2 regions of the Shewanella sp. SM55 genome follow, and region 1 is predicted to be linked to the other one. Evidence: predicted binding sites of a transcription regulator. Region 1 holds the regulator's gene; the other holds the start of a gene.
What was found. Region 1 encodes NrdR, which represses ribonucleotide reductase genes. Its sites were predicted from a motif close to AAACACNANATNTNGTGTTT; they were not measured.
Positions count from the first base shown of each region.

Region 2: a site for NrdR is predicted at 11,250-11,269, ahead of nrdA (class 1a ribonucleoside-diphosphate reductase subunit alpha). Genes of this name have one in related genera too.

Region 1 is NZ_JAKKRS010000002.1:414,679-431,204, forward strand. It holds gene L5L91_RS05130 (phosphatidylglycerophosphatase A) at 1-116, opposite strand, end outside; gene thiL (thiamine-phosphate kinase) at 132-1,088, opposite strand; gene nusB (transcription antitermination factor NusB) at 1,167-1,571, opposite strand; gene ribE (6,7-dimethyl-8-ribityllumazine synthase) at 1,583-2,062, opposite strand; gene ribBA (bifunctional 3,4-dihydroxy-2-butanone-4-phosphate synthase/GTP cyclohydrolase II) at 2,193-3,296, opposite strand; gene L5L91_RS05155 (riboflavin synthase) at 3,392-4,048, opposite strand; gene ribD (bifunctional diaminohydroxyphosphoribosylaminopyrimidine deaminase/5-amino-6-(5-phosphoribosylamino)uracil reductase RibD) at 4,099-5,277, opposite strand; gene nrdR (transcriptional regulator NrdR) at 5,397-5,846, opposite strand; gene glyA (serine hydroxymethyltransferase) at 6,177-7,430, opposite strand; gene ettA (energy-dependent translational throttle protein EttA) at 7,620-9,287, shown strand; gene L5L91_RS05180 (LysR family transcriptional regulator) at 9,440-10,381, opposite strand; gene L5L91_RS05185 (MBL fold metallo-hydrolase) at 10,656-11,579, shown strand; gene L5L91_RS05190 (DsbA family protein) at 11,765-12,457, shown strand; gene L5L91_RS05195 (nuclear transport factor 2 family protein) at 12,460-12,930, shown strand; gene L5L91_RS05200 (metallophosphoesterase) at 13,239-14,441, shown strand; gene L5L91_RS05205 (substrate-binding periplasmic protein) at 14,690-15,484, shown strand; gene L5L91_RS05210 (efflux RND transporter periplasmic adaptor subunit) at 15,695-16,526, shown strand, end outside.
Region 2 is NZ_JAKKRS010000005.1:141,789-158,314, reverse strand. It holds gene L5L91_RS09025 (M14-type cytosolic carboxypeptidase) at 1-705, shown strand, start outside; gene L5L91_RS09020 (hypothetical protein) at 718-1,035, shown strand; gene L5L91_RS09015 (YeaC family protein) at 1,032-1,313, shown strand; gene ansA (asparaginase) at 1,619-2,632, opposite strand; gene sppA (signal peptide peptidase SppA) at 2,771-4,618, opposite strand; gene L5L91_RS09000 (NADPH-dependent 2,4-dienoyl-CoA reductase) at 4,784-6,802, shown strand; gene yfaE (class I ribonucleotide reductase maintenance protein YfaE) at 7,138-7,563, opposite strand; gene nrdB (class Ia ribonucleoside-diphosphate reductase subunit beta) at 7,602-8,732, opposite strand; gene nrdA (class 1a ribonucleoside-diphosphate reductase subunit alpha) at 8,807-11,095, opposite strand; gene L5L91_RS08980 (HAD family hydrolase) at 11,599-12,270, opposite strand; gene ubiG (bifunctional 2-polyprenyl-6-hydroxyphenol methylase/3-demethylubiquinol 3-O-methyltransferase UbiG) at 12,272-12,982, opposite strand; gene gyrA (DNA gyrase subunit A) at 13,368-16,118, shown strand; gene serC (3-phosphoserine/phosphohydroxythreonine transaminase) at 16,254-16,526, shown strand, end outside.

The DNA of each region.
Region 1 (16,526 bases):
CCGAAAGTACCAGGCGCTTTAGCGGCGAGTCCGCTACCAAAACCGAGTGCCAAAAAGTGGACAGGATTTTTTAATGACAGGCGCGTTAGCACCTGATCCTTTGACAACCATTTCATTAACATGCTCTTCGCTTAAAAATGCTCGAAACCGTGATACGGCGGCGTAAACGGCTCACCATTGAGTTGCAACTTGAGCTTACTGCCTGCACAAATTTGTCCTACGCGAACAAACTTTGCTCCTGCATGGCTTAATGCCGTCTCAAGCGCGCCTTTTTGCGCCTCAGGAACGGTGAACAGCAGTTCATAATCTTCGCCCCCAGTTAGCGCATAACCTAAGGCATGCTCCTCGCTGACGGTATCTTGCATCGCGCGTGAAAGCGGGATGCAATTAACGTCCACCACAGCACCGACTGCCGAAGCCTTAAGCACATGACCGATATCCGAGATAAACCCGTCGGAAAGGTCGATAGCACTGGAGGCAAGCGAACGCAAAGCTTGGCCCGCTAAAACTCTTGGTGTTGGACGATAATGGCGATTAATCAGGAATTCTTTATGCTCGGCTCTAGCCTGTTGCGCGCCTCGAATGATATCCAGACCTAAGGCCGAATCTCCGAGCGTGCCCGTGACATAAATCCAATCACCCGCTTTAGCACCATGACGAGTGAGTGCCTTACCCTGTGGGACTTGGCCGTGCACTGTGATATTAATCGCCCGTGGGCCACGAGTCGTATCGCCGCCAATTAAGGCGATGCCATAGTAATCGGCCGCTTCAAATAAACCTTCGCTAAAACCACTGAGCCAAGTTTCATCGACTTCGGGTAGCGTCAAGGCAAGCGTCATCCACGCGGGTTCAGCGCCCATGGCAGCCAGATCAGATAAATTTACCGCTAAAGCTTTGTAACCTAAGGCAGCGGGAGGCATATCGGGGAAGAAATGGACATTTTCGACTAAGGTGTCACAGGAGATAGCAATCGACTTGTTTTCTGCAGGTTGCACTAAAGCGCAATCGTCACCGATGCCAAGCTTCACATCACGGCGAGTGGGGCCGCGGTTGCTAAAATAACATTCAATTAATTGGAATTCTTTCACTGTACAGTTTGGCACGACTTACATCGGCCACCTTTGTTAGCAATGAAAAACGGTATCCTAAGATACCGTTTGTCTTTATTACTTGCGTGCAACCAGTTTGTCGAGCAGTCCGTTCACAAACTTATGACTCTCGTCCGCACCGAAAGCTTTTGCCAACTCAATCGCTTCGTTAATCGCGACCTTATATGGCACATCTTTACGGAAAGTCAGCTCATAGGTCGCTAAACGAACTATGGCTTTCTCTACTGGAGACACTTCATCAATCGGGCGTTCCAGATGCGGGATGATCAGCTCATCCAATTGGGTTTTCTTCGTTGCAACGCCTGAAAATAGCTCACGAAAATAAGCTACATCAACACCGTCGAGACTTTGTTCAGTTAAAAACTCATGCTCGACATCGGCAATATTATTCCCGCTTAGTTGCCATGAATAAATGGCTTGAACGGCTAAACGGCGGGCCTTGCGGCGCTCAGAAGGCTTCATTATTTTTCCTACTATAACAACTGTTGTTCAAGTTCTTGCAGAACATTGACCATTTCAAGCAGGCTTAGAGCAGCTTCGCCGCCTTTGTTACCCGCTTTGGTACCTGAACGTTCAATCGCTTGTTCAATGGTATCAGTGGTCAAAACACCGAAAGCAACAGGCAGATCAAATTCTAAAGCAACTTGAGCTAGACCTTTATTACATTCGCCTGCAACAAAATCAAAATGAGGAGTACCACCACGGATCACCGCACCTAATGCGATAATACCGTCGAATTTACCACTGGCAGCTACGCGACGCGCAGCTAGCGGCAACTCAACCGCACCTGGTACACGGACAACAGTGATATTGTCGTCGCTGACTTGGCCAAAACGTTTCAGCGTGTCAAGTGCACCTTCAAGCAAGCTCTCAACTAAAAAGCTGTTGAAACGCGAAATTACAATCGCAACTTTGGCATTTTTCGCTTCGATATTACCTTGAACTACGTTCATTATCTTACCTAATTTAGCTAAAGCACCCAGCTCGGGGCGAAAAGTGGCGACATGATATCACAGCCAATTGCCCAGAGCCCTATGCAAATTATCAGAAATTGTTAATTTTACTTCAGTGTAACTTTGGGTTTCAGTCCGCCACATACTCAGTCACTTCAAGGCCAAAGCCTGAAAGTGAGTGGTAGCGTTTAGGCGAGCTGAGCAGGCGCATCTTAGTCACACCAAGGCTGGCGAGAATTTGCGAACCCACACCCACACGGCGCGACGTCCCCTGCCATTTTGCAGAAGCAGGCGCTTGGCCTTGATCTTCAGCTTCAAAGGCTTTCACCTTAGAAAGGATTTCACAGGGATGTTCTTGATTACCGAGTAAAACCAATACACCACCTTCTGCAGAAATACGCTCCATCGCCTTTTCGAGTGGCCAGCTGCGTTGCTGATCGCGCTCTGAGTGGAGTAAATCGTTGAAGGTATTTTGCAAATGCACGCGCACCAAACAATCTTCTTTCACCTCACCTTTGACTAAGGCAAAGTGCAGTTGATTGTCGATAGTGTCTCTGAAGGTCACCATGTCGAACTCACCGAAACGGGTCGGTAATTTGCATTTAGCTTCACGCACAACCGTGGTTTCTTTGGTGTTGCGATACTCGATTAAAGCCGCGATAGTGCCGATTTTGATGCCATGCAACTCGGAGAAAATCTCCAAATCTGGGCGACGTGCCATAGTGCCGTCTTCGTTCAAAATTTCAACGATAACGCCCGATGGCTCAAGTCCCGCAAGACGGGCTAAATCACAGCCAGCTTCAGTGTGGCCTGCGCGGGTTAATACGCCGCCGTCCTGTGCCATTAACGGGAAGATATGCCCTGGTTGCACTAAATCAGACGCTTTAGCCTCTTTAGCCACAGCCGCTTTCACCGTTACAGCGCGATCGTGGGCCGAAATACCGGTAGTCACACCTTCCGCCGCTTCAATAGAAACCGTAAAGTTAGTCGAGAACTGGGCGTTATTATTCGTCACCATTAAAGGCAAGTTTAACTGCTGGCAACGGGCTTTAGTCATGGTCTGGCAAATCAGCCCACGGCCATATTTCGCCATAAAGTTAATCGCTTCTGGCGTGACCATTTCGGCCGCCATGATCAAATCACCTTCGTTTTCTCTGTCTTCGTCATCCATCAAAATAACCATTTTGCCTTGACGAATATCTTCGATGATCTCTTCTATACTGTGCAGCGCCATTGTAGGACCTTATGATTTTGCTGTTATTATGAAATTCTATACCTAAATAACCTAAGCTGCCGATAAGCTTAAGTTAAATAATCTGCTCCTGTGCACTAACGCACAAAGCCGGCACGGGCTAACATTTCCATGGTGACGCCACCGCTCTTGCTGTCCTTGCCATCATAATTCATCAAGCGTTCAAGATAACGGGCGATTAAATCTACTTCGATATTCACCTTATCGCCCGCTTGCAGGTCGATTAAGGTGGTTTCACCTGCGGTATGGGGCACTATGGTCAAGCGGAATCGACTGCCGTCCACTTCGTTCACCGTCAGACTCACGCCGTCAATGGTAATGGAACCTTTGTGGGCTATGTAACGCCCAAGCTCTGCGGGTGCGGCTAACCAAAACTCGATGGCTTGCCCACGCACTAAGCGTTGCTCAACCGTTGCAATACCGTCCACATGGCCGCTGACCATATGGCCACCTAAACGCGTGGTGGGAGTAACGGCCTTTTCAAGATTCACCTTAGTGCCCACTTTATAGTTGGCAAACCCGGTTAGACTCACTGTTTCGGCTGAAACATCAGCCACATAACCGTCGGCTAGTTGCTGCACAACCGTTAAGCATACGCCATTGGTGGCAATACTGTCGCCTAAACGCACATCGGTTAAATCCAGTTTGCCGCTCGCGACGGTAAGGCGAATATCATCGCCTTTACGCTCCAGTTTGCGCAGGGTGCCAACGGCTTCAATAATCCCAGTAAACATGGTTAACTCACTTAATTAAATAAAGAAGTAATAAGGCATAAGACTCAAGGTTAAACGGTTATCTTGCTCCAATTCGATTTAGATAAAGAGGTATCAAGCTTAACGCTCAAGGTTAAACGGGTATCTGGCCCTAATTTGCGCTCATCGACCAAAGTGAGTGCAGGAATGTGTGCCATGGTTTGATAATCGGGCAATTGCAGCAAATTACGCCCATGCCCACCGAGGATTTTCATCGCTTGATATAGCACTAACTCATCGGCCAGCCCCTCTGCTAAAAATGCGCCCGCTAAGGTTGCACCCGCTTCCACCAACACGTGATTACAGCTTTGGCCTAAATAGCTTAATAGTTCAGGCAATGAGACGCGACCTTCAATTGCAGGTAACAGGAGGCAACTCACATGGGAGGGCAATTGTGCTTGAAACTCTGCGGGATAAGCCACGGTCGAGACCAAGAGTATCGGCGATACAATAGCCAAACATGCAGCAGATAACGGCAAACGGGCGTGACTATCGAGTATGACTCTTAATGGCTGCAGTAATTGCGCCTCGGTTACACTGTCTTTTAAGCTGCCAAGTTCCTGATAACGCACATTGAGTGAGGGATCGTCCGCCAGTATGGTTTCAATTCCCGTGACCAGTGCACAAGAACGTAAACGTAATCGCTGCACGTCGCGGCGAGATTCTGGACTAGTTATCCATTTAGACACACCGTTAGACAGCGCGGTTTTACCATCAAGACTCGCAGCCAATTTGACAGTGACTCTGGGTAAACCTGATTCCATACGCTTCATAAAGCCTAAATTCAAGGCATAGGCTTCATCGCGATGTAATCCCACATCCACTTCAATGCCGGCGTCGCGCAGCATTTGAATGCCACGACCACCTACTTGCGGATTAGGATCTTCCACCGCCACTACTACACGTTTAACGCCAATATTGATCAGCGCCAAGGCGCAGGGCGGCGTGCGGCCATAATGGCTGCAGGGCTCTAAAGTGACATAGGCCGTTGCGCCGCGGGCGCGTTCGCCAGCCATACGTAGCGCATGCACTTCGGCGTGGGGTTCACCCGCTTTTTGATGATAACCTTCACCGATGATTTGATTATCTTTAACGATAACGCAGCCCACACAGGGATTGGGTCTTGTGGTGTAAAAGCCTTTGCGCGCCAATTGAATCGCGCGGCTCATCATTTGGGTATCGAGTACGGACCAACTTATGTTCAAGCTCATGTTCAACCCTGTTGTTAAAGGTTTCGGCTTTCACCAGTCTTACAAACCTGTCTTTTAAATTTGTGCTTTCACGCCAATCGCTCGTACACGTCTGCCTTGTCGGCGACAAAACTCAATGACTACTTTTGCAGCTTGGCGATGGCTTCGCCAAATTCAGACACGTCTTCAAAGGCGCGGTACACAGAAGCGAAACGAATGTAGGCGACTTTATCTAGGCTCATCAATTGCTCCATCATTAAGTTACCCACCATTTCTGACGGCACTTCCCGCTCGCCAGTGGCGCGCAGAGTAGACTTGATTTTGCTGAGTGCTTGCTCTATTTCATCCATAGATACGGGGCGTTTTTCAACGGCGCGCAACATGCCACCTTGGAGTTTTTCTTCATCAAAGGGTTGGCGTGAACCATCGCGCTTAATCACCCTAGGCATAACTAATTCGGCGCCTTCGAAGGTGGTAAATCTTTCATGACATTCGGTGCATTCTCGGCGACGGCGCACTTGGTGGCCTTCTGCCACTAATCGGGAATCGATGACTTTAGTATCTGTCGCGCTACAAAATGGACAATGCATTGAGCCTCCTGCCAGTGAATGGTGGTAAAGCGTTAATGGCTTTACCTGTTAAATCTCAGTCAAACGCAATGGATTTAAACCTAAGATTTTACCAATAAAAATGGCCGCGAGATGCGGCCATGAGATTTTATCCTATTTATGGGCTGAGGTTAACTACCTGAGCTTAACAACCTAATGTTAAGTGCCTGATGCTAAATACCTGATGTTAAGTGCCTGATGCTAAATACCTGATGTTAAGTGCCTGATGCTAAATACCTGATGTGATAAGTATCAAGTCTGTCGGCGGTCAATCTCGGCCCTTCATCTACTAAGCGTAGATGCATAGGCAAATTAGCCGTAAACAGGGAAACGTGCGCAAAGTGCCAATACTTGGCCTTTCACACGTTCAATCACAGCAGGATTGTTCGCATCATCAAGGATGTCACAAATCCAGCCCGTCAGCTCTTTCGATTCCGCTTCTTTAAAGCCGCGACGCGTAATGGCTGGCGTACCGATACGCACACCTGAGGTCACAAAGGGTGAACGTGGGTCATTTGGCACTGAGTTTTTGTTCACAGTAATGTTAGCGCTACCTAAAGCGGCATCGGCTTCTTTACCCGTTAAGTCACGACCAATCAGGTCAACTAGCATTAAGTGGTTGCTGGTTCCGCCAGAGACGATTTTGTAACCGCGCTCAAGGAACACTTCAACCATAGCTTTAGCGTTATTAACCACTTGCTGTTGGTACACTTTAAATTCTGGCTCTAGGGCTTCTTTGAACGCAACCGCTTTACCTGCGATAACGTGCATCAATGGGCCACCTTGACCGCCTGGGAATACCGCAGAGTTCAACTTTTTGTACAAGTCTTCATCGTCAGCAGCAGATAGGATCACGCCACCACGGGGACCCGCTAAGGTTTTGTGGGTCGTAGATGTCACAACGTGCGCGTGTGGTACTGGGTTTGGATAAACGCCCGCAGCAATAAGACCGGCAACGTGCGCCATGTCGACAAATAAATAAGCACCGATTTTGTCTGCGATTTCACGCATTTTTGCCCAATCAACGATACCTGAATAGGCAGAGAAACCGCCGATCATCATCTTAGGCTTATGTTCTAAGGCAATACGCTCCATCTCGTCATAGTCAATTTTGCCAGACTCGTCGATACCATAAGGAATGATGTTGTACAGTTTGCCAGAGAAGTTAACCGGTGAACCGTGGGTCAAGTGACCACCGTGGGCTAAGTTCATGCCCAGTACGGTATCGCCAGGTTTTAACAATGCCATGTAAACCGCGCTGTTTGCCTGTGAACCTGAATGAGGTTGTACGTTAGCGTAAGTTGCGCCAAACAGTTCTTTCGCACGTTCAATCGCTAAGGTTTCAACTACGTCCACATACTCACAACCACCATAGTAACGCTTGCCTGGATAGCCTTCAGCGTACTTATTGGTTAACTGTGAACCTTGCGCTTCCATCACGCGTGGACTGGTGTAGTTTTCAGAAGCAATCAGCTCAATATGCTCTTCTTGACGCAGAGTTTCATTCTGAATTGCGTTAAACAGTTCCGGATCATAATCTGCGATATTCATATCTTTTTTCAGCATTGCTTACTCCAGCTGCCAATTCTTATAGGTAGGGTTGCGCGGTATTCTACTCGGAACGCGGTCACAATCCCAGTATTTGAAACATGAAATTCCTGCAGAGAGTGCTTGAACTTGGCTCATTGTCGAGTTGAGTTCGGCGCGCAATCGAGTAGAATTAGCCGCATCATTAGTCACTTAAGATAGAGAAAAATGGCTCAGTTTGTTTACAGCATGCTGCGGGTGGGTAAAATTGTTCCGCCTAAGAAGCAGATCCTTAAAGATATTTCTTTAAGCTTTTTCCCCGGCGCCAAAATTGGCGTACTCGGCCTCAACGGTTCAGGTAAGTCGACACTACTGCGCATTATGGCGGGTATCGACACCGAAATTGAAGGCGAAGCGCGCCCAATGCCGGGATTGAAAATCGGTTACCTGCCGCAGGAACCTAAACTCGATCCGAATCAAACCGTACGTGAAGCGATTGAAGAAGCGGTAGCAGAGGCAAAAAATGCCCTGACTCGCCTCGATGCCGTTTACGCAGCCTACGCCGAGCCGGATGCCGATTTCGACGCCCTTGCAAAAGAGCAAGGCGAACTCGAAGCCATTATTCAAGCCCAAGATGCCCATAACTTAGAGTACGTCCTTGAGCGCGCCGCCAACGCCCTGCGTCTGCCAGATTGGGATGAGAAAATCGAAGTATTATCCGGTGGTGAACGTCGCCGCGTGGCGATTTGTCGCTTGCTGCTTGAAAAACCAGAAATGCTGTTACTGGACGAACCAACCAACCACTTGGATGCTGAATCTGTGGCTTGGCTTGAGCACTTCCTGCAGGAATATGCTGGTACTGTGGTCGCGATTACCCATGACAGGTACTTCCTCGACAATGCCGCTGGCTGGATTTTAGAACTCGACCGCGGTGAAGGTATTCCGTGGGAAGGTAACTATTCTTCATGGCTTGAGCAGAAAGATGCCCGTCTAAAGCAAGAATCGGCTACCGAAAGCGCTCGCCAAAAGACCATTGCCAAAGAATTGGAATGGGTACGTCAAGGCGCGAAAGGCCGCCAGTCTAAAGGCAAAGCCCGTATGGCACGCTTTGAAGAACTGAACACTAACGATTACCAAAAACGTAACGAAACCAACGAGCTGTTTATTCCGCCAGGACCACGTTTAGGTGACAAGGTTATTGAAGTGAATAACCTGACCAAATCTTACGGTGACCGCGTATTGATCGACAACCTGTCGTTCTCTGTGCCTAAGGGCGCGATCGTCGGCATTATCGGTGCCAACGGCGCGGGTAAATCGACCCTGTTCCGCATGTTATCCGGCGCTGAAAAGCCAGACAGCGGCAGCATTGAGCTGGGTGATACAGTGCAACTGGCCTCGGTTGAGCAGTTCCGCGATTCGATGAATGATAAGAACACCATTTGGGAAGAAATCTCCGGTGGTCAAGACATCATGCGTATCAACAACATGGAAATCCCGAGCCGTGCCTATGTAGGCCGCTTCAATTTCCGTGGTGGCGATCAGCAAAAAGTCATCGGTACTTTATCTGGTGGTGAACGTAACCGCGTGCATTTAGCCAAACTGCTGCAAGCGGGCGGTAACGTATTACTCCTCGACGAACCCACCAACGATTTAGACGTTGAAACCCTGCGCGCACTGGAAGAAGCGATTCTGGAATTCCCCGGTTGCGCTATGGTGATTTCGCATGACCGTTGGTTCCTCGACCGTATCGCGACCCACATTCTGGATTACCGTGACGAAGGCCAAGTGAACTTCTACGAAGGTAACTACACAGAATACTCGGCATGGTTGAAAAACACCTATGGCGCCGATGTGGTTGAGCCACACCGCTTGAAATACAAGCGCATGATAAAGTAAATCTAGAATCTAGAATCTAGAATCTAGACAAGTGTAAATCTGAGGAGTTTAGCTCGAAAGGGTTAAGCTCCTTTTTTATGGCATTCAGTTACGCTATGAGTGCCGTAGACTTTGGCGCTATTTCAAAGGTGCTATTTCAAACTGACACTATTTCAATTCAAGCTGGCAAAGTAGGCCACCAGCATGTCCATCATCACCCTAAGTGCAGGTTGCATGTGTTTGCGGGATTGATACACGCCATACACACCGAGGGACTGAGGTTTAAACTCAGTTAATAAAGGCACTAGCTGACCCGAGTCTAAATAGGGTTTCGCCGCCCAAACTGGCTGCATAGCAATTCCCTCACCAGCCAGCGTGGCATTGAGCACCACCATAGAATCATTGGCGCTGAAATTACCATTCACAGGCACGTTAAATACTTGACCTTGGTTTGACTTAGGATCGGAGTTCAGCGCTTGAGCCTGTTTCGCCCCTACATCGGTTTTATAAAAGCGCCACATCACATCGCCAAAATAAGAATAGGTTAAACAGTTATGCTGAGTTAAATCCTCGGGATGCAGCACGGCGGCGCGCGCGGCAAGATAACTCGGTGCGGCGCACACCACAGACTCACACTCCCCTAAGCGCCTAGCGATAAGATTGGGATCGAGTTCATTGGTGATGCGAATAGCCAGATCAATACGCTCGGCGACTAAATCGACGGTTTGGCTGCTCACGTGGAAATTCACGCTCGCCTGCGGATAACTGGCTAAATATTGCTGTACCACGGGCGCTAAAATCTGATGCGCCAAAAACTGGGAGCAGCTAATACGCAATAAGCCTCGCGGAATCGCCACAGCGGCATGACTGACCGCCGGCACTTCGTTAGCCAGTTCGAGCAGCCGATGGCAATAGTCCAGCACTTGCTCACCCGCTGGCGTTAAGCTGAGGCTACGCGTCGAGCGATGCAACAACCTAGCACCAGACCATTCTTCCATTTCGCTCAAGTAACGGGTCACCATAGAACGCGACATATCTAAGGCATTGGCGGCGCTGATCATGCTGCCGCGTTCAACAATAGTCACAAACACCTTAGCCGCTTCGAGTCTGTCCATGATTTATCTCCACTCTCGTTCAATCACTCACTTTCAATCATTCGAAGGCTCAATGACATACTCGCGTACCCACATAACTAAGTAACTAGTAATTAAGAATGCAATAGTACACGCAGCTATTCGTCCGATTAATGCAACAAACATGGGCAGATACTCGCATTTATCTATTGATTATTGCAACCTATACTTAACTCACTTTTGCAGCAGCTGCAAATCAATGAATGCTAAATCGAACCTTTTACTCTTTCACCCTGTGACTATAAGTGAGCCCCAAATGAACACATCGACCTATGCAATACGTAACACAGTTAACGCCACATTGAAGGCCTCGTCTAAAATCAGCCTAGCCGCCACCTTGTTGCTGGCGGGACTTAGCGCGGTCAATGCTGCGCCATTACAAGTGAGTCATTTTAATCCGGGCGAAAACAGCATCTTTGCCGTGTCATCGAGCTTTATCAGCGGCGAACACGAAATGATGCTAGTCGATGCACAATTTCAAAATAACGATGCCCAAAAATTGGTCGACACCATTAAGGCCAGCGGTAAAAAGCTGACTCAGGTGTATATCAGCCATAGCGATCCTGATTTCTATTTCGGCTTAGCCGTGATTAAAAAGAATTTCCCCGATGCACAAATCGTCGCGACTCAAACCACTGTCGATGCTATTAAAGCCTCAATGGAAGGCAAACTCGCCTACTGGGGGCCGATTTTAAAAGATAATGCGCCAAGCGAATTAGTGTTACCTAAGGCGATTCACAGTGACACTTTTACTATCGACGGCGAGCAAGTGATTATCAAAGGTTTTAATGATAAACACCCTAAACACACTTTCCTGTGGGTGCCATCGGCAAAAACTATTACAGGTGGCGTGGAAGTATTTGATAAAACGCATGTTTGGATGGCTGACACTCAAACTGCCTCTGAGCGTCAGGAATGGTTAACCCATTTAGATGCAATGGAAAAACTGCTGCCGACCACAGTGATCCCAGGGCACTATTTAGGCGAAGCGCGATTTAATACCCACGCCATCGATTTTACCCGTGAATATGTAAAAGCCTTTGAAATCGCGGCAAAAGCCTCGAAAGATTCAGCCGAATTAATCCAAAAGATGCTGGCACTATACCCACAAATGCCAGCTGATGCAGGACTTGAGATCAGCGCCAAAGTTTACATGGGTGAAATGACCTGGCCTATGTAAGCCCAGCCATATCTATCTCGGCGATTAGATACAAGCATTTAAGTGCAAATAGTTAAAGACAGGCACGTGAGCGATTGCGTGCCATTTTTAGCTAAATAACGGTACCAACCTAACTATTTTAATCGATGTTCTCAAAGGGCTTAAGTCGCTAATGTCGCGACGAACTTAAGCCAAAAGGTTTAACTATGACTCAGCCAACAACCCATCCAACTAGCACAACCAGCAGCACAGCAACGGCCAAAGAGCGCACTCTGCACGCCATTATCGACCCTTTATGTGGTTGGTGTTATGCCGCAGCGCCTTTACTCGATGCCGCCGCAAAAGCAGGCTTTACCATTAAGCTCCACGGCGGCGGTATGCTCACGGGCCCAAGACGTAAACAAATCGATGCTAACTGGCGCGATTATGTTATGCCCCACGATCTGCGTATTGCCGAGCTAACCGGACAACCTTTTGGGGAAAACTATTTTGATGGTCTGCTGCGCGATACCACAATCGTACTCGACTCGGCGCCTCCGATTAAAGCCATGCTCGCAGTCGATGCTATGGGTGGCGACAGTTTGGCCTATCTACACTCAGTACAACTGGCCCATTACCGTGATGGTCACAGCGCCAGTGATGAAGGTAATCTTGCAAGGTTAGCCGCTGAACTTGGGCTCGACCCTATAGGCTTTGCGCAACATTATGCCCAAGGTGAAGACAAGCTATATGAGCATATTGTTGAATCTAGAGCATTACTGAATCTGATGGGTGCCCAAGGCTTTCCTTCAATGGCTATAGAGGATGATGACGGCAACATCACCGCCATTAATATCAACCGCTTTTATGGCCAACCCGCCCAGTGGTTAAACCATCTTGAAACACAGTTTGAGTCGTAATCATGCCAACGCTTAATGGTGTTCCAACAAGCTCTTTAGTGAGTGAGCCTGCTCAGTTAAATCTTCTCGAAACAACAAGACAGGCTGATGCGAATCTTGCACTGGTAAAAAGCACCTATGAGGGAAGTAGCTCAGCCGAGAACGCCAAAAATCTTCAGCTTGCCTTAGCGAGTGACGCACGCTGGACAGAGGCGGCAGGTTTTCCCTATGCGGGCACTTACATAGGTTTTAGTGCGATAGCCGCCAATGTGTTCACCCGCCTCGAAAAAGAATGGAATAACTATCGTGTCGATATCGAAGACTATGTCGCCCAAGGTGATAAGGTTTTTGCCTTCGGTACTTATTCAGGTACTTATGTCAAAACGGGCAAACATTTTACCGCTCGAGTCGCCCATTTATGGAAGATACACAGCGGCAAAATCGTCAGTTTCGAGCAGTTTGTTGATAGTTATACCGTCGTCAATGCCATGTAACTGCCAATACCATGTAAAGACAGTCATGCACTATAGACATGCAATGATGGAATAACTGAACAATGAGGCGGGCAAGTTTAATTTAGCCCGCCCCACGACTTGCCGATGTTAAGCCTTATCCGTATGATTTAGTGTTTTCAATAGGTTGAGCACTTGACATTAAGTACTTAAGATTAGGTACTTGCGATTAAGCGTTTGGATTAAGCGCTTGAAATTGAATTCGTCAAGCTGCACGTTCTAAGACTCATCAACTCAACTGTTTAAAATTAAAAAATGAATAACTAAAACAAGAACAAGGATGCGGTCTAATGCAAATCAATTCGATGCCAGTCGGGGCTCACCCAATCACGCTATCTATGACGCGACTTAGCCGAGCCAGCCAATGGATACTCAAGCAACAGAGAAAATTCACGCCCCTGTTATGGCTTGTCACCGCACTCCCCTTTACCTCACTTGCGTTTATCTCACTGACGGCCAATGCAAGTGAAGCCGAGCTAGAACTAAAAGTTCAAGAAAACAGCGTCACCGATGGCCCTTATGTATTTTTAGATGATGCTCAAAAAGACATAGCCTATTGGATTTGCCAAAGCGAGCTTAAACAAACAAGGATTGCGAAGGCGCAGTTAACTCGCCCTGCCAGTTGCGGTGAATTACCCCAACCGCACCTTCATACACAAACTGTCACGGTTGAGCCAGATACCTTCACCCATGTCAGCAAAATTGTCGCCCTTAGCGATGTACACGGTCAGTTTGATGTAATGATTAACTTGCTAAAAGCCCATCAGATTATCGACAAAGATAACCACTGGGCCTTTGGTGATGGTCATATGGTGATGACGGGCGACATGTTTGACCGTGGTCATCAAGTCAATGAAGTATTGTGGTTTTTATATACCTTAGACCAAGAAGCCCAAGCTGCGGGCGGACGCTTACATCTACTCATGGGCAATCACGAGCAAATGGTGTTTCGCGGCGACTTACGCTACGTCAACGAACGCTATCAAGTCTCGGCAGATTTACTCAAACGCAGCTACGATGCGCTCTACAACAAAGACACCGAAATAGGCCAATGGCTTCGCAGCAAACATACCTTAGTCAAAATCAATAATATCTTGTTTATGCACGGCGGCATCAGCCCTGAATGGGTCGAGCGTAAATTAAATATCAGCGATGCTAACCAATTATTTCGTCAGCATTTAGATGATAAAAAAGCCGATTTGAAGCAAGACGATTTACTCAACTTTTTGTTTTTTACCAATGGTCCAACTTGGTATCGTGGCTACTTTAAAGATGAACTGAAAGAGTCGGATATCGATAGCATACTGAGCTATTTCAAGGTCGATCATATCGTCGTAGGGCACACATCGCAGGAACAAGTACTTGGGCTTTATCATAATAAAATCATTGCGATAGATAGCAGCATTAAGAATGGTAAATCCGGTGAGCTGTTACTTATCGACGCTGGCAAACTCCGCCGAGGTTTGTATCAGGGTGAGCAGGTTTCGCTATAACCTGCCTCACTAATATCTTTTGCCCCAATACGTGAATGAGCTAGCGCCTTAATCCATAAATTCGCTGGGGCAAATAAGGCATGAATGAGCAAGGGTAAAATGGGCGCCCACCATGGTACTCAATCGGCACAACGCTCAATCGTATGGCGCTCAACATGCACCCATCTTAATATCCATAAGTTCGCCTGTTTTAATTAACTCTGACTATACTCAAGCCAAGTGCGACTCACCTAAGTGCTGGAGTAGAAATGGGGAAGAAATTACTCACATTATCTAGCTTTTGCTTGTTTCTATTCAGCTTCTATCCCCCTGCATTTGCGGGCAGGGAACTCCAATTAGTCGCCACTAACTATCCTCCTTTTTATGCCGATGCTTTACCTGAACAGGGCGGCGTTGCGCAAGTCGTCAAAGAAGCTTTTAAACGCAAAGGTTACACTGCCAGCCTCAAGTTTTATCCCTTCGCCCGCGCGGCTTTACTCGTTAAAACTGGCCAAGCTGATGGCATCATTGGGCTCTGGTATCGTAAAGAGCGCGAGCAATGGGCCCAATATTCTGCGCCTATCCAACCCGTACAAATTGTGTTTTATAAACGTAAAGATTCACCGCTGAGTTTCAGTCAACTTTCAGATCTTAAACCTTTCACTATCGGTATAGGTCGCGGTTACGCTAATCCGCCAGAAATCTTCGCCGCGGGGCTCACCACAGAGGAAGGAAATTCGGATGAGGTGAATCTCAAAAAGCTGTTTTTAAAGCGTATTGACTTAGTCTTGATTGGCCATAACTTAGCGAGGTATTTAATTAAAAAAGGACCAAATGAATATGAGGGGGCCTTTGAGCAAGTCGGCCAACCCATAGCGACTGAGGTATTTCATTTAGGGATCTCTTTGGCTGTGGCGGATCATCCGCAGTTAGTGACAGATTTTAATCAAGGTTTAGAGAGTATGCGCCGCGATGGACGATTAGCGGCAATTTTAAGCCAATACCCTCAGGTTGAAACGACTCAAGCGCCGATTGAAAAAACGCGAACTGAAGTCCATCCCTAAAGTCCGTCCAGCTTTTAAAAAGCAATAACAGCACAAAAAAACAGCAAAACTCTCGTTGAATTGTGCTCAATGCTCAAAAAACACAATTTCTTTCATTTTCGTTCGCTTACCTTTACAAACTTTTACCCAACTGGCGTACGTTATTCACTAGAATAGCGCCATTAGAGCGATTACCTTTTTAAACTGCCTTTGCGCGAGATAATAATTACAATGAAAAAAACCATTATTGCCATTGCCCTGCTTGCGATTATCGCCACAGCGGTGAGTTTTAGTGATGTCCTTCAAGCGGCTAAACCCGAAAACGCGCCACATCTTATGCGTACCGTTCCTGTGGTCACGGGTGAAGTGATTGAATATCCATTAGCGCAATCTATCTCTCTTATCGGCAAACTCGCGGCTGAACGTGCAGTGATCATTGCACCGCAAGTCACAGGTAAGATTAAACAAGTCGCAGTGACCTCAAACCAAGCGGTGAAAAAAGGCCAGTTACTGATCGAACTCGATGATATGAAAGCCCAAGCCGCCGTCGCCGAGGCCAATGCTTTCCTCAATGATGAAAAACGTAAACTCAAAGAATTTGAAAAACTGATCAGCCGTAACGCCATTACCCAAACCGAGATTGACGCACAAAAAGCCAGTGTTGATATCGCCCAAGCACGCTTATCTTCCGCCCAAGCAGATTTACATTACCACTCGCTGATAGCGCCTTTTGCAGGTAATACTGGCCTGATTAATTTCAGCGAAGGCAAGATGGTCAGCATGGGCACTGAGTTGATGTCGCTAGATGATTTGTCCAGCATGCGCCTCGACTTACAAGTGCCTGAGCATTTCCTATCGCAACTGAGTATTGGTATGCAAGTATCAGCCACCAGTCGCGCTTGGCCGAATGAAATCTTTACTGGCAAAATGGTGGCTATCGATCCCCGCGTCAATGAGGAAACCTTAAACCTCAAAGTACGAGTGCTATTCGATAATCCGAAGAAACGCTTAAAACCAGGCATGATGATGTCGTCAACCATCACCTTCCCTGCGATTTCAGCAC
Region 2 (16,526 bases), on a different contig from region 1:
CGCGATATTACTCTGATGAAAGTAGGGAATGGCGATCCTTCTAAACGCAATATTTGGATCACCGCCAGACAACATCCGGGTGAAACGATGGCTGAATGGTTAGTTGAAGGCCTAGTGAATCGTTTACTCGATAATGACTGTCCCACGGCAAAGGCGCTGCTTGATAAGGCTAATTTCTATATAGTCCCCAACATGAATCCCGATGGCAGTGTCAGAGGCCACCTGCGCACTAATGCGATTGGGATTAATCTTAACCGCGAGTGGCAAACTCCGAGTTTAGAAAAAAGCCCTGAGGTATATCACGTCGTCAACAAGATGCAGCAAACGGGTGTTGACCTGTTTTATGATGTGCATGGTGATGAAGGCTTACCTTATGTGTTTCTAGCGGGTTGTGAAGGCGTTCCCGCTTACAATGATAAACTCGTGCAGCTGCAAGCGGACTTTAGCCAAGCATTGACCTTAGCCAGTGCCGATTTTCAAACTCAGTTTGGCTATGATAAAGATGAGCCAGGCCAAGCGAATCTGACCGTAGCGTCTAATTGGGTTGCCCAGACCTTCAAGTGTTTATCAAATACCCTTGAGATGCCGTTTAAAGACAATAACAATCTGGCCGATCCTTTTGTGGGTTGGTCACCAGAACGCAGTATTTATTTAGGTGAAGCATCGCTGATTGCCATGCTCGCCGTTGTTGATAAGTTACGTTAGGGCGAGGCTGATATGGCATTAATTGAATGTCCGGTGTGTCGTAAACGTATGTCGAGCAAAGCGCCTTCATGCCCCCATTGCCAAGCAAAAACCGATGGCGACAATGAGTCCTTATCGCGCATTAGCCATATTCAAAAGTCCAGCAGCTTAATGAATCAGAGTTTCGTTGCTATGACCTTGTTCATTGCTGGTGTGGTGATTTGGTTTTGGGGTGGGGAACCCGCCGAAGGTATGCGGGCGAATATCGCCGGAATATGCTTTGTGTTTGGTTTTGTAGGTTATCTCATTACACGAGTCAGAATCGTGTTACATAAGCGGAAAAGTGTATGACGGATATCAATCAAGTGATCGATCAAATGCCCATTGAAGTTTATGAAAGGCTTCGCAGTGCTGCTGAGCTGGGTAAGTGGGAGGATGGTACTGTGTTGAGTGAGACTCAGCGTGAATCGACTCTGCAGGTGGTGATGTTGTATCAAGCGCGTAAGCTTGAGCAAACAGAGCATTTCACTATTGCATCTGACGGTAAAATAAATGAGCTGTCTAAGGCCGAGCTGAAAAAGCAATTCCGCGGTGAGCCGATTGCTGGCTTTAAAGCGCAGGATTTATAATTTCTGACTGGCCGCGCAGATCGGCTTGCAAGGTGTGCTTTATTAGGAATTAGGTGTAAGTCTGAGGTTGGCAAGGGGAGCTAGCATTTTATCTTTTGTTAGTGATATCAATGCTAACATTGATTTGATATCAAATAACTTCAATGCAACTCTTGGTCCGCAAAAGTCTTAAAATAAACGCTCATTTAGTGCTGTTAAGTCTGAACTAAAATCTAGTCTGAGTTTAAATCAAAAAAGCCCATCAAATATGGGCTTTTTTTGTTGCTAGCGTTTGAGGGCAACAAACAGATTAGAAGACACTATCTTTAATCTATGCTCAGTTCACCGACTAGATTTTGTAACATGGCCGCTTTTATCTCAGCTGGCTGCAAATTTTTAGATAGCAAATAATGCAGTTTTGCTAAGGCCGCTTCTATGGTCATATCGGCGCCACTGATCACGCCTGCTTTGGCTAATGCATTGCCTGTGGCGTAGCCGCCCATATTCACCTTACCTTGGAAACATTGGGTTAGATTCACCAGCACTATGCCACGTTCATCTGCTTGCCTTAAGGTTTTGAGTAAGGCGGCATCCTGCGGCGCGTTACCCACACCAAATGTTAGCAGTATGAGGGCTTTAACTGGCTGTTGCAGAATGTTCTCAAAAATCTGTGTTGATATCCCAGGATACAAGGTCACCACACCGACAGGTTGTGGGCTGATATGAGCGACTTCTAATGGGGTATCGTTGGCGACCGTGATTTTGCCTGCGCGCAGATTGATTTTGATCCCCGCCTCAAGCAGTAGCGGGAAGTTGGGTGAGGCGAAAGCATCGAAACCGTCGGCGTGGGCCTTAGTCGAGCGATTGCCCCTAAAGAGTTTGTTATTGAAGAATAAACACACTTCCGCAACTGGATAATTCGCCGCTATGTAGAGTGAGTTCAATAAATTAGTTTGGCCGTCTGAGCGCAACTGGGCGAGGGGAATTTGCGAGCCCGTCACTATCACAGGTTTTGATAGGCCTTGCAGCATAAACGACAGTGCCGAAGCCGTGTACGCCATGGTATCTGTGCCGTGAAGGATTACAAAGCCATCGTACTTATCGTAATTGGCTTGTATATCGTCGGCGATCATCTGCCAATCGGTTGGTGCCATATTGGAAGAGTCGATAAGCGGGCAGTATTCGTGGATCACAAATGTCGGCATTTCTTCATGGTAAAACTCAGGCATAGATTGCACGCACTGAGTCAGGAATCCCGCGACGGGGACAAAGCCGTTATCGGTCTTTTGCATACCGATGGTGCCGCCAGTATAGGCAACATAAATGGAGCGTTTAGTCATTCTTGTCGTTTTCTTTAGCTTCAAGTGGCCGAATTATACGATTTTACTGACATAAACCCAATAAAAAAGCCCGGAGATCCGGGCTTTGTCTTTGTCATCATCTTGACGTTGCGAGCAGCAACCTAGACGCTAGCAGATTTAGTTCATCATATTGCAACTATCACAGTAGATGTAGACGTTATTTGGATCATCAAAAGAGGTTAACGTTTTCAAACTGCTAGTCCACTGTTGTAGCATTTGCTCTAACATCGATGACTGACTTAGTGAGGCGGGCAGGTAACTCGATACTGAGGCAAACATCTGCTGCATGAATTTTTGTTCGGGTGTCAGCTCTTGTTCGATGACGCGGGTATCAAATAGCGTCATATCCGCGAGTTTAGCGGCTTTAGCTATGGCTTCATCTACATCACCCAGTTCATCGACTAAGCCAAGTTCAAGAGCCTTTTTACCGCTCCAAACGCGGCCTTGAGCAATCTTATCGACTTGTTCTATGGTCATCTTACGTTCTTTAGCGACCAGGGAGATAAAGTCCGAATAGCCGCGTTCAATATGACGTTGGATAATCGCTTCAATCTGGGGGGAAAGTGTGCGGGTAACTGATAATCCTGCCCATTCTGAGGTCGATACGCCATCGGTATGCACGCCTATACTGGCCAATGAATCTTCAAAGGTAGTAATCATACCAAAGATCCCAATCGAACCCGTGAGCGTCGTTGGCGTTGCGAAGATATAGTCGGCACTGGCTGAAATCCAGTAACCACCGGATGCGGCTAAACTGCCCATGCTCACAACCACGGGCTTACCTGCTGCTTTAAGTGCCAGTAATTCTTGACGAATTTGCTCAGAGGCAAAGGCGCTACCGCCAGGGCTATCAACACGTAATACTAAGGCTTTAATGTGCTTATCAAAACGTGCCTTACGTAGCAGTTCGGCGGTGCTTTCGCCGCCAATTTGGCCCGCAGGTTGAGTGCCGTTCAAAATTGTGCCACTTGCCACAATAATACCAACACTGTCTTGCTCTACAAAGCTGGGTAATGGTGTCACTAAGGTTAAGTAATCATAAAAACTGACTTGCTTGAAACTGTCACCACTGCTGGCTTTTCCTACGGTTTCTAGCATGGTTTTACGAAAATCTTCTGTGGTCGCTAGGTTATCAACCCATTTCATGTTGATTGCCATTGTGGCTGAATCGCCATTGGCTTTATCGAGCTCTGCCAAATAAGTGGTTGCGTCGGGCACCAGAGAATTCGGTTCGATATTACGATTGCCTGCGACAGTTTGTGTGTAGCTTTGCCATACATCGGCTAACAGTGCACTACTGGCTTCCCGCGCAGCATCTGACATATTGTCACGTATGTAGGGTTCAACTGCAGATTTAAAGGTCCCCACGCGGAAAATATGCGCTTTGACTTTGAGTTTTTCTAAGGCCGATTTGAAATATTGGTTGTACATACTCAGGCCATCAAGCGAGACACCGCCTTGGGGATTGAGGTAAATGGTGTCGGCAAAACTGGCGAGGAAATATTGATTTTGCTCGTAGTAGTTGCCGATGGCGATGACTTTTTTACCGCTCTCTTTAAAGCGATTGAGTGCATTTCCGATAGATTGTAGTTTGCTGATCCCTGCACGTTTAAGATCGACCAGATCGAGCACTAGTACGCTAATACGTTGATCTTGCGCTGCATTGTCAATGACATAAAGCACATCGGCGAGTAGGATTTCACCATCGGCGTTGGCATTTTGGCCTTGTTTGAATGCGGCTTCTAAGGGATCGACTTGTTGTTTCTGATCGACAATAGAGCCGGCTAAATTAAGCACCAGTGCCGAATTATCTTCAACTTGGATATCTTCGCTACTGCCAATGGAGATAATGATCGCGGCTAAGAGTCCAAAAAAGATTAGATTGAGGATGAGTTTACGTGTCCCGTTCAGGGTGTGCCAAATAAACAAACATATTCTCTTGAAAAACGATGGGTTAGCGGACATCTGCCACTCCTTTATAAGTCCAATCTGCCAATGCTAACTGAAAATGGCGCTACAGGCTAAACACAATTGTAAAGGATTTTGACTGATGGCCTCGATCCAACGGTTGAGCTTAGATTTGACACAAGGTATGCTGATTTAAATCACTTGTTTTAAAAGGATGTTTGAATGTCGTTTCCCCATTTATTAGAACCCTTAGATCTGGGATTTACCCAGCTCAAAAACCGTGTGCTTATGGGCTCAATGCATACAGGTTTGGAAGAAGAAAAGGGCGGATTTGAGAAACTGGCAGTGTTTTATAAAGAACGCGCTCTGGGCGGTGTAGGTTTGATTGTGACGGGTGGTATTTCCCCCAATCTTCGTGGTCGCCTTACGCCCCATGCCTGTCAGCTGAGTTTTCCTTGGCAAGTGGGTAAGCATCGCGTGGTAACGCAGGCGGTGCATGAGGCTGGCGGTAAGATCTGTATGCAAATTTTGCATGCGGGACGTTATGGCTATCATCCTTTTTCCCAAGCACCGAGCAAGATTAAATCACCCATTACACCTTTTACGCCGTCTGCTATGTCTAGTCGCCAAGTGTGCTCGACCATTAAGGATTACGCCAGCTCCGCCGCCCTTGCCAAGAAAGCGGGTTACGATGGTGTTGAGGTGATGGGCTCTGAAGGATATTTGATCAATCAGTTTGTCAGTGCGCGCACCAACACCCGCACCGATGAATGGGGTGGTGCGTTTGAAAAACGGGCGCAATTCCCGATTGAGATTGTTAACGCGATACGGGCAAAAGTTGGTAAAGATTTCATCATTATCTTCCGTTTATCCATGCTCGATCTGGTGGATAATGGTTCGACTTGGGATGAAGTGGTACAACTGGCGCAGTGGTTAGAGCAAGCTGGCGTGTCCATTCTAAATACCGGTATTGGCTGGCATGAAGCGCGTGTACCGACCATTGCGACAAGCGTGCCCCGTGGCGCCTTTGCGTGGGTGACGGAAAAGCTCAAACAATCTGTTTCCGTTCCCTTAATTGCGACTAACCGCATTAACACCCCTGAGATTGGTGAGCAGATTATCGCCTCTGGTCAAGCTGACATGGTGTCGATGGCGCGGCCTTTCCTCGCCGATCCCGAGTTCGTGAATAAAGCGGCTGCGAACACACCGGAGCTTATCAACACCTGCATTGGCTGCAACCAAGCTTGTCTTGATCATACTTTTTCCCTCAAGCGCGCAACTTGCTTAGTGAATCCTCGCGCCTGTTATGAGACTGAAATCAACTTCTTACCCACAGTAAATAAAAAGCGTATTGCGGTGATGGGTGCAGGCCCTGCGGGCATGGCGTTTTCTGTCTATGCCGCCATGCGTGGCCATGACGTTGTTTTGTTTGAAGCGAAATCCGAGGTGGGTGGTCAGTTTAATCTCGCCCGTAAAATCCCTGGGAAAGAAGAGTTTAACGAGACTATTCGTTATTTCATTAACCAAATTAAGCTGCATAAGGTGGAGCTGAGATTAAACACTCGTCTCGATGCCAGTGTGCTGGCGACCGAAAAGTTTGATGAAGTGGTAATCGCCTCAGGCGTTGTGCCGCGTGATTTAGTCTTACCCGGTTTTGACGACCCACGGGTGGTCGATTATCAAAAAGTGCTCTCGGGTGAAGTGACTGTCGGTAATACGGTGGCCTTGATTGGCGCTGGCGGTATAGGGTTCGATATGGCGCACTTTTTGTGTGAGCGCCAGTCGAGCACCTTGAACCCCGATAAATGGCTGCAACAGTGGGGCATAGATAAAACTTACCTGCATGCAGGCGGCCTAACTGAACCTCATTCCGACAATACTGATCATCGTAAGGTGTTTTTACTGCAACGTAAAACGTCGAAGATGGGCAAGGGCTTAGGTAAAACTACCGGCTGGATCCACCGTCTTGTGCTTAAGCAACATGATGTGAAGATGAAAACGGGCGTGAGTTACGATAAGTTTGATGATGCCGGACTGCATATTCGCGTGGGTGAAACCGCTGAAGTGCTGGCCGTTGATAACGTCGTTTTGTGTGCTGGGCAAGAATCGAATCGCACGTTAGTGGATGAGATGAAAGCGACGGGCCTGCCTGTGCATCTGATTGGTGGCGTAGATGTCGCGGCAGAGCTTGATGCTAAGCGTGCAATCCGCCAAGGCGCTGAACTGGCAATGCGTTTATAGAAAGTCGATAAGACTTACGTTTTAAATCTTAAGTATTCAATGTTAGATTCTGAAAGCCTGAACTTGTGTTCAGGCTTTTTTGTTTTAGGTTGTTTTAGTTTTTTTTGTGTGAATGCATTGTAAATAGAGGGAAGGGAGAATAGTGGGTTTTAAAACGTTTGGTATCTAATGGCGCGGATTGAATAAGGCTGTATTGAAAGGGGCTGTTTGTCTTAAAGCTACTCTTTGTTTAAGAGATACTCTTTGTTTAAAAGCTCATTTTTGTTTTAAAGCGATTTTGGGTTTTAACGCCACATCTTGTTTAAAGCAGCTTATTGAACAATCGAGTCTTGCCGTTATGAGTCTTCAAACACTGCCTGTTTCTGCGTGCATGTGTCACTTGCTACATTTTGTGTTTGCTTTGGCTTAGCCAAACTGGCTTTATTCTGATGAGATTGACACGCATAGGTGACCACAGCTGCACCTTCAGGTGACAAGTCCAGCTCTAAATCTTCGGTAGGCACACAGCAGCAGGGTAAACATTCATCATGTTTGAGTTCGGCTAAGGGTTCGTTTAAGTAGCTGACTTTTCCGCTGATGACGCGTGTTTTGCAGGCACCGCAGAAACCGTTGCGACATTCTGAGAAGATTTTGACTTTTTTGGCTTCGAGCGCTTGCAGCAAAGTGCCTTGTTGCTCGGTAAAGAGCAACACAGGTTGACCTTGAAGGCGCACGATTGGCGCCTTCGCAAACAGGTTTTGTGGCCGTTTTTTTGATGTCACTGTTTTAATGCCATTTTGTAACGTCACTTTTAAGTGTCTTATAGATCGAAGTCGAGGAACTCATCACCATCAACCGCGGAGTCAATTTGGCCGACAAGGTATGAAGAGACTTCAACTTCCTGTGGTGCAACTTGCACTGCATCGCTTTCTAACCAGTTTTTCATCCAAGGTAATGGATTGGTTATTTCTGGGTATGGTTGCGGTAGATTCACCGACTTCATGCGTTGATTAGTAATAAACTCAACGTATTGGCACAGGATCTGTTCATTCAAACCTATCATAGAGCCGTCTTTGAACAGGTATTTGGCCCATTCTTTTTCTTGCTCTGCGGCTTTGAAGAATAAATCGAAAGCTTCCTGTTGGCATTCTGCAGCAATTTCACCCATTTCTGGATCGTCTTTACCGCCTTGCATGATGCTTAAAATATGCTGAGTGCTGTTTAAGTGTAAGGCTTCATCACGGGCGATTAAGCGAATAATTTTCGCGTTACCTTCCATGAGCTTACGTTCAGCAAAGGCAAATGAGCAGGCGAAGCTAACATAGAAACGAATGGCTTCTAGGGCGTTGACTGACATCATGCACAGGTACAAGGCTTTTTTCAGGGTGCGGGTGTTTACTATGACTTCTTTGCCATCGATGACATGGGTTCCTGCACCGAGTAAATGGAATATCTGAGTCAGTTGGATCAAATGATCGTAATAAGCGGCGATATCGGTCGCACGGCTTAAGATTTCTTTGTTCACGACGATATCGTCGAAGATCACTGAAGGATCGTTAACAATATTGCGAATGATGTGGGTGTATGAGCGCGAGTGAATCGTCTCAGAGAAAGACCAAGTCTCAATCCAGGTTTCTAATTCAGGCAGTGACACCAGCGGCAAAAAGGCCACATTGGGCGAGCGGCCTTGAATCGAGTCGAGTAGGGTTTGGTATTTCAGATTCGAAATAAAGATGTGTTTTTCATGATCAGGCAATGCACCGTAGTCAATCTTATCGCGACTGACGTCTACTTCTTCCGGGCGCCAAAAGAAAGATAACTGCTTTTCTATCAGTTTTTCGAACACTTCATATTTTTGTTGATCGTAACGAGCCACGTTGACCGATTGACCTAAAAACATAGGTTCACGGGTGGCATCGTTAGGTGTTTGACAGAAGGTAGAGTAGGCCATGGTGCTATTTTTCCAATGGATAGGGATCCACTCAATCGGGATCCCTATAAAACCGTTAACGTTAAAGTTAAAGACTAGATTTTACATGCGCCGCCGGCGCAACCGTCATCTTCTTTCTCTAAATTGGTGATGTCATCGTGTGAATCCGACGCACCATCGCGAGTGTTATGGTAGTAAAGCGTTTTAACACCTAACTTGTAAGCATTGAGCAAATCTTTCAGCAGGGTTTGCATGGGTACTTTACGGCCTTCAAAACGTGAAGGATCGTAGTTAGTGTTAGCAGAAATCGCTTGGTCAACGAATTTCTGCATAATACCCACTAACTGTAAGTAACCGTCGTTGCTTGGCATTTTCCACAGCAATTCATAGCTATCTTTCAGTGTATCGAAATCAGGTACCACTTGTTTTAGCTGACCGTCTTTGCTCGATTTCACGCTGATAAGGCCACGTGGTGGCTCAATACCATTGGTCGCATTGGAGATTTGCGACGAGGTTTCTGATGGCATTAATGCCGACAGCGTCGAGTTACGCAGGCCATATTGCTTGATATCGCTACGCAGTGATTCCCAGTCTAAGTGCAATGGTTCGGCACAAATTTTATCCAAATCACGTTTGTAGGTATCAATTGGCAAAATACCTTGAGAGTAAGTGGTCTCGTGGAATAACGGACACGCACCTTGCTCTTTGGCTAAGTTCATTGAGGCTTTCAGTAAATAGTACTGAATCGCTTCGAAGGTTCTGTGGGTTAAAGCGTTCGCACTACCATCGGAATACTTCATGCCGTTTTTCGCTAAATAGTTAGCGAAGTTGATCACGCCTATGCCTAAGGTACGGCGATTCATCGAGGCGATTTGCGCGGCTTTGATAGGGTAATCTTGATAGTCCAATAGATTATCCAGTGCGCGTACGGCGAGGTCGGCTAATGGCTCAATATCAGATAACTCTTTGATAGAACCTAAGTTAAGTGCTGACAGCGTACAAAGCGCGATTTCACCTTCTGGATCATCGATGTTGTTTAATGGTTTAGTCGGCAGGGCGATTTCAAGACACAGGTTAGACTGTCTGATCGGCGCGACTTTTGAATCAAACGGGCTGTGAGTGTTGCAGTGATCCACGTTCTGAATGTAGATACGGCCCGTTGAAGCGCGCTCTTGCATCATCAGTGAAAACAGCTCAACGGCTTTTATGGTTTTCTTACGAATGCTGCTGTCTTGCTCATATTGCACATATAAACGTTCGAATTCGTTTTGATCTTCAAAGAAAGCATCGTACAAGCCAGGTACGTCAGATGGGCTAAATAAACTAATGTTTTCGCCTTTGATCAGACGTTGATACATGACTTTGTTCAGCTGCACACCGTAGTCTAAATGACGGATACGGTTGTCTTCGACGCCGCGGTTATTTTTCAATACCAGCAGAGATTCGACTTCTAAGTGCCAAATAGGGTAGAACAGGGTCGCAGCACCGCCACGCACGCCGCCTTGAGAACACGACTTCACTGCGGTTTGGAAATACTTATAGAAAGGTAAGCAACCTGTGTGGAAGGCTTCACCACCACGAATTGGGCTACCTAAGGCGCGAATACGACCGGCGTTAATACCGATACCCGCACGTTGGCTGACGTATTTCACGATAGACGAAGCGGTCGCGTTGATGGAATCTAAGCTGTCACCACATTCGATCAGTACGCAAGAGCTAAACTGACGCGTTGGGGTGCGCACACCGGCCATAATTGGCGTTGGCAGCGACAGTTTAAAAGTTGATACCGCGTCATAGAAATCTTTAACGTATTTCAGGCGCGTCTCTTTTGGATAACGGGCAAACAAGCAAGCCGCAACCAAAATGTAAAGGAACTGTGCGCTCTCATAGATTTCGTGGGTAACACGGTTTTGAACTAAATACTTGCCTTCCAGCTGTTTTACTGCAGCGTAGGAAAAATCCATATCGCGCCAGTGGTCGATATAGGTATCCATCACATCCAGCTCTTCGCGGGTGTAATCTCTTAAAATGTGTTGATCGTATTTACCCAGCTCAACCAACTTAGTCACGTGAGCATACAATGCGGGCGGCTCGAACTGACCGAAGGCCTTCTTACGCAAATGAAACACCGCTAAACGGGCAGCAAGGAACTGATAGTCTGGTGATTCTGGAGAAATTAAATCCGCCGCAGCCTTGATAATGGTTTCATGGATAGCTTCGGTTGGGATGCCATCGAAAAACTGTAGGTGCGAGCGAAGTTCAACTTCAGAAACAGAAACGTTTTTTAATCCCTTGGCTGCCCAAGTAATTACGCGGTGTATTTTTTCGAGATCGATATTCTCACGATCGCCACAGCGTTTTGTGACTGTCATAGTGCTATTCATTTGGAGATAGGCCTTGGTTCTTATATGTATTTAGGTGAGCAAAATCACCGTACGTATCCTTGTAAAACAATCAATAATCGTCCCTTAAATACAGCTGACTGGTTAAAAACGAGTCAATTAAGCGGCGAGCTTCTAGTGTGTCTGATTGTTACCTATACACAAGATATGGTGTTTTAAATTATATGGGATACAAGATAGTGAGGTTTGCCCCTATTTGCAAGTCTGAATTCAGGGGACATCTTGTGGATAACGTGAGGATAAAATTTTGCGTTAGTAACGACTAACCTTGAAGCTCAATTTCAGGTTAGCGTGTCACACTCATGGGGGATTTTTAGGCGATCCTTTTCTTTAGATCGCGATCGCTCACGAGTGCCGATCTTTTATCCGCCTGACTTTTTCCGTGGGTCATAAATAGTATGCTGACACACTGATGTTCGTCAGTGAAGTTACGTATTGGATGCCTTATTCGTGAGCATTGTAGGCGCTGTTTTTGGTTGATGTTGTTAAGCCAATGCTTCGATTAGTGCTTGATGTAGCTCAGTTGGGCTCGCAAAATGCGCGTGCGCTGGCCATTGCAACGGCTTGTCGTTCACGCCCAGATAACCCCATAGGGCCACGCCGCCTAACATGCCAGCAGCCTTGGCCGCGAGCAGATCTCGCTCGGCATCCCCAAGATACAAAATGTGCTCTGGAGCACAGTTCAGTTGTTGTGCGCCTAACAGCATAGGTGCAGTGTGGGGTTTTGGGTGTTTTGTAGAATCGCCACTGATGATAACGGGCATACGCAAGTGTAAATTCAGTTTTCGCAATAAGGGACGGGTAAAGCGCGCAGGCTTGTTGGTGATCACCCCAAACGGCAGCTGAGTTAACTCGAGCCAATCGAGTAATGCTGCTATGCCTGTAAATAGCGCACAATGATCGCCATTTATACGCTGATAGTGGGCGAGCAACCCTTGCTGTACTTGAGACCGAAGATCTTCTGCCGCATCAGGGATCGCGGCATCGACTAAGGCAAAACTGCCGTGGGATGCGGCGTAGCGCATGGCCGCTAACGGCTGCGCGGCGATGCCGACGTCTTGAAGACTTAAATTGAGGGCTTGCACCAGATCCGGCGCGGTATCGGCTAAGGTGCCATCGAGATCGAACAGTACGCCTTTGATCTGTGCCAGACTCATATTAATCAACCTTACGCGTCGCTATCATGTAATTCACATCAACCTTAGGCGTGTACTTAAAAATGCCCGTCAATGGGTTGTAGCTTACCCCTAAGGCATCGGTACAGATAAGATCGGTATTATCTACTAGCTCAATCAGCTCCGAAGGCTTAATGAATTTTTTATGCTCGTGGGTGCCAACTGGCAGCATTTTTAGCAAATATTCCGCACCTAAAATGGTGTGCACGTAGGATTTAATGTTGCGGTTGATGGTGGAGAAAAACACATGACCACCGGGTTTGACCATGTCACAGCATGCTTTAATCACAGATTGTGGATCGGGTACATGTTCGAGCATTTCCATGCAGGTCACCACATCGTAATAGGCTTGATGATCTTGGCTGTGGGCCTCGGCAGTATTTTTTACATAATTAATGCTCACGCCTGTTTCGAGGGCATGTAGGCGGGCGACTTCTAAGGGCTCATCACCCATATCTAAGCCATCAACCTCGGCGCCGATGCGGGCCATGCTTTCAGACAATATGCCGCCACCACAGCCGACATCGAGCACTTTCTTGCCGAAAATACCGCCTGCGGTTTGATCGATATAGTTTAAGCGCAGCGGGTTTAATAGATGCAGCGGCTTAAATTCGCCGTTGAGATCCCACCAAGTTTCGGCCATACGTTCAAACTTTGCGATTTCCTGTGGGTCTACATTGGTATTCTGATGCATGCTATTACCTGAAGAAGCTGTATTGTGCGGCTATTATAACGACTATGTTTGATAAACAAAGTGCTCGACTGAGCTAAGCCCTTGTGGTCGAGTGAATTTTCAGCAGTTATCTGCTTTTATGTTAATTGTTGTGCTCCGTATCGACCTTTTACTTTATCCCTTTGACGATTTTTCCTCATCGTAAGCCGTGAATTTCAACGCTTGTTTATCGCACAAACGACCAAATTGACAGTGTTTTCATCTATTAAGCCACCAGACTCTCAATTCGATAATGATAGGTCTGGCGACATTAAATAACTGTGTTAGAATGCCAAATCACGTTTTTGGGCTAGGCAATGATACGGATTATACGTTGTCAGCTATTTTTCAGGGGAACGAGCAGTTTATGACTGATCTGGCATCATCTATTTCGCCAATTAATATCGAAGACGAACTAAAGAATTCGTACCTTGATTACGCCATGAGCGTTATCGTGGGACGTGCATTACCAGACGTGCGCGACGGCTTAAAGCCGGTTCATCGCCGCGTTCTGTTTGCCATGAGTGAATTGAAGAACGATTGGAACAAGCCTTACAAAAAATCAGCCCGTGTGGTCGGTGACGTCATCGGTAAATATCACCCCCATGGTGATTCTGCTGTTTATGACACTATCGTCCGTATGGCCCAGCCATTCTCACTGCGTTACACCTTAGTAGACGGCCAAGGTAACTTCGGTTCGGTCGACGGTGACTCAGCGGCGGCAATGCGTTATACCGAAATCCGTATGGATAAGTTAGCGCACCAATTACTAGCTGATCTTGAAAAAGAGACAGTGGATTTCGTCCCTAACTACGACGGTACAGAACAGATCCCAGCTGTATTACCTACACGCGTACCTAACCTGTTAATTAACGGTTCATCGGGTATTGCGGTAGGTATGGCAACCAACATCCCACCACACAACCTAACGGAAGTTGTGAAAGGCTGTTTGGCATTGATTGAAGAGCCTTCACTGTCGATTGAACAGTTGATGGAATACATTCCAGGTCCGGATTTCCCCACTGCAGCGATTATCAACGGCCGTAAAGGCATTATTGATGCCTATAAAACTGGCCGTGGCCGCGCGATCATGCGTGCTCTGGCAGATGTGGAAACCGAAGATAATGGCCGTGAGCGTATAATCGTCACTGAAATCCCATATCAAGTAAACAAAGCCCGTTTAATCGAGAAGATTGCCGAGCTGGTTAAAGATAAAAAGCTTGAAGGGATCAGCGGCCTACGCGACGAGTCTGATAAAGACGGTATGCGTATCGTTATCGAAATTAAGCGCGGTGAAGTGGGCGAGGTTGTACTAAATAACCTTTATGCTCAAACGCAAATGCAGTGTTCTTTCGGGATTAACATGGTGGCCCTGACCAATGGGCAGCCTAAACTGTTTAACCTTAAAGAAATGCTCGAATGCTTTATTCTGCATCGCCGTGAAGTGGTGACGCGTCGTACCGTATTTGAACTGCGTAAAGCCCGTGAGCGTGCCCATATTTTGGAAGCGCTGGCGGTTGCACTGGCTAACATTGACCCGATTATTGCACTGATCAAAGCCTCACCAACGCCTGCGGATGCCAAAGTGAAATTGGTTGAGCAAGGTTGGGAATTAGGCCACGTTCAAGGCATGCTGGAAAAAGCGGGCGATGACGCCGCGCGTCCAGAGTGGTTAGAGCCACAATATGGTATTCGTGACGGTCAATACTTCCTGACTGAGCAACAAGCTCAGGCCATTCTGGAACTGCGTTTACACCGTTTAACCGGTCTTGAACACGATAAGATCATCGCCGAATACGAAGAATTACTCGAATTTATCGCGGGTCTGCTGTTTATTTTGCGCAGTCCTGAGCGTTTGATGGAAGTCATCAAGGAAGAATTAGTTCAAATCCTTGAAGAATATGGTGATGCGCGCCGTACAGTGATCAATGCCAACGAAGTCGATATGAGTCTTGAAGACTTGATCAACGAAGAAGACGTTGTAGTAACACTGTCGCACTTAGGTTATGCCAAGTATCAACCGTTGACCGATTACCAAGCCCAGCGCCGTGGTGGTAAAGGTAAAGCGGCCACCAAAGTGAAAGACGAAGATTTCGTCGAGAAGCTGTTAGTTGCCAATACCCATGACACCATTTTGTGCTTCTCTGATTTTGGTAAGATGTACTGGCTCAAAGTGTATCAACTGCCATTAGCGAGCCGTACAGCCCGTGGTCGTCCAATTGTTAACTTGCTGCCGTTATCCGATGGCGAGCGCATTACTGCGATTCTGCCAGTACGTGAATACGCGGCTGACAAGTACATCATCATGGCGACCTCACACGGTACTGTGAAGAAAACCGCACTAACTGCTTATAGCAATCCACGTGCAAACGGTATTATCGCCGTTAACCTCAAAGACGGTGACCAACTGATCGGTGTCGATATCACTAACGGTGATGACGAAATCATGTTGTTCTCGAACGAAGGTAAAGTGGTTCGCTTTGGTGAGAAAGTACGTGATTCTGAAACTGGCGAAGTGAAAACCGATCCTGAAACCGGTGAAGAAGTCTTGTCCTTACGTCCTATGGGCCGTACTGCAACAGGCGTTCGTGGTATCCGTTTAGAAGAAGGTCAGAAAGTCGTGTCGCTTATTGTACCCAAAGGCGATGGCGCGATTCTGACTGTGACTGAAAACGGTTACGGTAAACGGACGCAACTGTCTGAATATCCTGCGAAGAGCCGTGCGACTAAAGGTGTGGTTTCAATCAAGGTGAGCGAACGTAATGGCGCTGTTGTTGGGGCTGTTCAAGTCGGTCTTAACGACGAACTTATGCTCATCAGTGATAAAGGTACCTTAGTGCGTACACCTGCGAGCGGCGTGTCTATCATTGGCCGTAACACTCAAGGTGTAACGATTATCCGTACTGCGGGCGACGAGAAAGTGGTCGGCCTACAACGTATCGACGAAATCCAAACTGAAGAAGATGAAGTCGAGCTGGATGAAAACGGTTTACCGATTGTTCCTGTCATTATCGAAGGCGAATTAGCCGACGAGGCGCTTGAAGAAGCGCTGGATGACGAAGAAGAGTTGGACGAAGATGAAGACGAACTTGCTGATGATGAGCAAGACGAAGAGTAATTAAGTGTCATATTAACGAGCGTCCAATTGGACGCTCGTTTTTTTAATGGCATTGATGTTGATAGCATTGTTCGTTTTAGAATGGTTTCGTATTTATCAATACCTACATCATGGTTGGGATTAAGGAGAGTGTCAGTGAGCGCGATTTATAATTTCTGTGCTGGACCTGCAATGTTACCCGCAGCGGTAATGAAAAAAGCACAACAGGAATTACTTGATTGGAATGGCCAAGGCGTTTCCGTGATGGAAATCAGCCACCGAAGTAAAGAGTTCATCGCGCTTACACAACAAGCCGAGTCCGATTTACGTGAACTGATGCAGATCCCCACAAATTACCATGTGCTATTTATGCACGGCGGTGGTCGTGGACAGTTCTCCGCTGTTGTGAATAATTTTTTAGGTAATCAT